Regions from separate parts of the Thalassolituus sp. UBA2009 genome, predicted to be linked through region 2. Evidence: riboswitches for the same ligand, from Rfam matches in the RefSeq annotation. Region 2 holds a riboswitch; the other holds the start of a gene.
The links. A riboswitch is a leader RNA that binds a small molecule or an ion and turns the genes downstream of it on or off. The one in region 2 is predicted to bind cobalamin.

Region 1 (2,483 bases), on a different contig from region 2:
AGAAACCGGCCTGCCACTGGACAATCTTGAGCTCTATCTGCAGCAACGCGATATCCTGCAATTTATGGATAATATCCAGCAGGCCGGCGAACGTGCCGCCAATATTATTGCCAATATGCTGCAGTTCTCGCGCAGTGATAAGCAGCAGAAACAGCGTACCGACCTTAATGCACTGATCAACAACACCCTGAGTATTGCCCGGGGTGATTTTGGTTTGCGTCATATTCAGCTGCAGTTCTCCCCAACAGAAACACCGGCCTGGGTCGAATGTCTGCCCGGTGAAATAGAACAGGTTCTGCTGAATTTACTGAAAAACTCGGTCCAGGCGCTGAGCGAGTACCAGCCTGACGATTCTCAGTGGCAGCCCAATATTCACCTCAGCATCGAACAGCGCGACCAGCAGCAGGTAATTGTGCTGGAAGACAATGGACCGGGCATACCCTCAACCATTGCTGCGCATATTTTCGAGCCTTTTTACACCACCAAAGACGTCGGTGAAGGCACCGGCCTGGGCTTATTTGTTTCCTATTTTATTATCACCAGTCATCACCATGGTCAGCTGCGTTACCGGCCTGGCAGACAACATGGTGGCGCCTGCTTTGAGATTGCCCTGCCTGCCGGCGATTGAATCCGCTATGCAACCGCCTTACCTCAAAACCTAAGTGAATTATTTTCAAACCAACCATGTGGATAATTCACTGCCTTTTGTGCCAGCGCTATTGACCCATCGCACAGGGCTCTATACCCTTCGCGCTTTCAGGTGCCCTCAGCCTTTTTACTGACGAGGGTTAAACGGGAAGTCTGGTGTCGTGTGTTCTTACCGCCAATCCAGCGCTGCCCCCGCAACGGTGATCGACCATACTGATAACAAATGCCACTGTGCTCTGCATGGGAAGGTGTTGTCAGCGAGTTAATACTCAGGTCGTAAGCCCGGATACCGGCCTGAATAACGATACTGACGTTGCGGTGGGCGACGGAGGGTGATCGCAAACCGTTGCCTTACTGCAGCGCACTTTGCTTTTTGCACCTCCGCCACTGCAACCCTGTTTTGGGTTTGCGGGTGAGCACTCTGAATACTGCTTTATTACAACGCTGCAGATTGAATTCCCTGATGACACTGACTTGCCTGCTCAGTGGCTTTGCTATGCCCGCCTTTTCGACGACCGAACTGAACACTGTTGCTGTTTACGGGCACAACGATTCCGGCTTTTCTCCTGATTTCCTCAGTGGCCACCATCAACGGATTGAAAGAGAAGAATTTACCCGTAAATTTATTCTGCTACCTGAACTGCTCGGGCAGCAAAGTGGCATAGACATTCAGAGCATCGGTGGTATCGGTCAGTATTCCAGCCCGGTAATCCGCGGTTCAAGCGGACAGCAGGTACTGGTATTCTGGGATGGCCTGCAGATTAACTCACTCAACGGCGGTGGTGCTGATTTAAGTAAAATATCACTGTCACAGGCTGAAACTGTCGATATATACCGTAGCATTGCCCCGGTAGAACTATCATCGTCGGCCGTCGGCGGAATTATCCATATCCGCAGTCGCAGTCTTGCCGGAGAAATAATAAATCAGGGAGAAGCTCACGCAACCCGTGGCAGCTACGGAACCCGGCAGTACACGCTCAGCCAGAATTTTGGCAGTGCAGAATCTCAGTGGCTGCTCAGTGGTGATTTACTGCAGGCAGATAATGATTTTACCTATCTCGAACCACAACCTGTCGATAACCCGCAACAACCGGGATATGAAAAACGTTACAACAACGAAAGTCAGCAATATCAGTGGCTGATTAAAGGACGACAGGCTCTGGGAGACAGCTACCTTAACATTGCTGTTCAGTCTGGCCGGGGAAAACGTGGATTAACATCACGCATCAACTTTCCAGCCAACCATGCGCAATTAAAAACAGATTCCGACAGCCTGCAATTAAACTGGCAAAAAATATGGGGCAAAGAGCAAAAAACAGAAATATCCGGCAACATTTATCGTCAGGATCAGCTTTATGATGATCGTGACTCTAATATCGGTCTGGGTGCACAGCTGAATCGCTATATTACCGATGGCCAGAAATTTCAGATTAACCACTATATGTGTGGCGACAATTTCAATGCCGTTTTTACCAGCCGGTTACAACTGGAAGAAACAGCAACAGATTTCCGCTTACTGAATGAAAGCGAGAAAGAACAGCAATGTCTGAATGGTAACGGTTGCGAAACCACTTATAAGCGACAACAGCTGGATAATGGCGGTCGTTTACAATACACACTGAACAGCCTTGAGTTAACTGCGCAATTCAGCCATATACGTCTATCCGACAAAGATCTTCAGAGACTGGGAAATAACCGTCAGGATAATGTTAACACCTGGTCTATGGGCATCGACCAGCGCCTGCCATCCGGCATTATTATCTACGCCAATATTGCTCATCAGGTGCGCCTGCCAACCACTAACGAATTATTCGGTGATCGTGGTACCAGCATGG
Region 2 (2,483 bases):
CTCTGCGGTAATGCGGATCATGCCATTTTTGCGTTCGACCCTAACCAGCTCCCGGCCATTATTGGCTTTACCGATAAAGCGGATCTGACGGATCTCCTCATTGGCAGCAATAAAACCGGTAAAAATAGTCTGCAGGCGTTGTTTCCATTGTTGCGTTGTGGTGTTGTCGAGCTGATCTTTACCATTATTTTCTATTGCTCTGACAATGCCGCTGATGGGAGGGGTGCTATGAATAAAGCGGACTTTATCCTTATCGGTATTCAGCGTTTTCAGAAAATAATTGGCGCGCAATGCAGCCTGCTCACTCAGCTCAGAAAAGGCTTTCTTGTAGGCTTCGTCACGGCTGTGGCTCTCGATCAATGCCATCAGTATGCCGCATAGCAATAAAGCAACCAGACCGGTGACAATAAAAAACCTGCGCATTGTGTGCAGGTTAGCGCTGCTGCTCATGTTGGATCCTTGCCACAGACCCGTGGCCTGCGAGTGGTGTTAGCCCCTGAAAAACGGAGCAATTCTCCTGGAATTTATGCTGGTCCGCTGCGCGGTACTGTCTGACATGATTTGTAGCGGCTACCTTCTGTAACACTGCATGATTACGGGTAACCGTAACAGGAGCAGCACCTCCGGGCATTGGATCCCTCGACGTTTCCCAACGTATTAAACTTAGCTGCTATTCGTATCCGGTCAATGGCATAAGGCGGCATCTTCATCTTTCGTTCGAGCCTCTCTGCAGGTATCCTCTGCGCCCTCAGGTGCCCGGCTTATGCCGGGATAATCGGGAAACAGGTTCAATGCCTGTGCTGCCCCCGCAACGGTAATGACAGCCAGCCCAACGCTGTGCTGAACCACACACCACTGTCGCTGTAAGGCGTATGGGAAGGTTGTGGTGCTGCTGATGATCAGCAGAGTCTGAGCCCGGAGACCGGCCTGAATACAAACAGATAAACAGGCGGGGTGTCCTGGAAAGCTGGTTTCAGGTCGTCTCTGCTCTGCGCCCCGCGCAGTCTTCCCCTGTTGCTGTTTTCTGCTGCCCGCCGCGCCACTCTGGTGATTACTGACGGGTACCTGATAATGTCTTTGTTACGGCTGGCTTTGCTGGCACTCCTGTTTCTTCCGGCCCAGTTGCTGGCCGCTGCTGACCGGTACGCACTGGTACTGGTGTCAGACCGTTCGGCGGCAAGGATTGTGGCGGCAGCGCATCAGTACCTGCAGCAGGCGGCGGAGTTATCCATTCAGGTACGGACTTCCAGTCAGATCAATCAGCTGGATGATGATCAGTTGCAGCAACTGGTTGCAGGTGCCGGACAGTTGCTGTTTCTGGGAATCTTTGCCGAGCCGGTAGAACGGCTGTTAGCACTTCCTTACCCCCCAACTCAGACCCGGATCATACTGAACAGCGACCGGCGTTTGCTGGCACTGCATCAGGATGATCTGGGGGGACGCTTTCCCGCGCTTTCATCCGCCGCCGCACAGCCCTTACTGCAGGCACTGAACCCCTCTGACGGACACATGCAACAGCAATTGCAGGCCCTGCAGCAGCAGTGGCCTGCTCTGGCGCAGTGGTTACAGATGCGGGCTTACTGGCAAAACCGTGGGCAGCAGAATGATCAGGCCCTGCTGAATCTGCTGCTGCACAGCGGGCAGCCCTGGCAGCCAGTGCAGATCCAGCAGGACGAGCGCTATTTTCTCTATCAGGCTGCTCAGTCGCAGGCGCTGAGTGCAGCGGCACTGGGTCAGCGTCTGGCGCAGGAGCCGGCCCGTCCGCTGGTGATGATCATCGACCATGACAGTGGCGATCAGGCCGGCGAGTGGGATCTGCATCAGCAACTCTGCCGTTCTTTTACGTCGGCTTTCTGTGTATCTGCACTGGCTGCCTGGGGCGAGGCCAGTCGTCAGGCAAGCAGCCAGTTGCTGCAGTGGGCCTCGGGTCGCCCGGCACTGCTGATCAGTCTGCAGGACTTTGTGATTGGTGGCGGCGATGGCCGCGAAGCCGTTACCCGTGCTTTCAGTTCTGCCAGTATTCCGGTGCTGAAGGGCATCCGCCTGCTGGAGCAGAATGCGGCCAGCTATCCGTACAGCAGTGAGGGGATTCCCGCTGACAGCGTGCATTACCGGATAGCAATGCCCGAGCTGCAGGGAATCAGCCAGCCTCAGGTGCTGGCGCTGGCCAGTCCGGCGGTGCTGGACCGGCAGACCGGTGCGCGTCTGTTACAGAGTGCACCGCTGCCGGATGAAATTGCCCATTTTGCCCAGCGCGCACAGAACTGGCTGCACCTGCAGCAGAGCGCTAACCACGATAAACGCCTTGCCATCATTTACTACAACCACCCGCCGGGGCGGCACAATATCGGTGCCGACAACCTGAATGTGGTTGAGTCTCTGTGGCAGATACTGCAGCGCCTGCAGCGCGAAGGTTACGATCTGGGCGATCCACAGGCTTTGCCGGGCAGTGCTGCCGAGCTGCTGGATCTGCTGCAACAGAA

Region 1: another riboswitch for cobalamin. It lies ahead of B3P58_RS08255 (TonB-dependent receptor); the one in region 2 lies ahead of B3P58_RS02290 (cobaltochelatase subunit CobN).

What each region holds. Positions count from the first base shown of each region.
Region 1 covers NZ_DDCJ01000067.1:90,475-92,957, forward strand. The annotation lists gene B3P58_RS08250 (two-component system sensor histidine kinase NtrB) at 1-628, shown strand, start outside; cobalamin riboswitch at 741-960, shown strand; gene B3P58_RS08255 (TonB-dependent receptor) at 1,112-2,483, shown strand, end outside.
Region 2 covers NZ_DDCJ01000021.1:33,083-35,565, reverse strand. The annotation lists partial or broken gene B3P58_RS02295 (ATP-binding protein) at 1-450, opposite strand, end outside; cobalamin riboswitch at 734-945, shown strand; gene B3P58_RS02290 (cobaltochelatase subunit CobN) at 1,072-2,483, shown strand, end outside.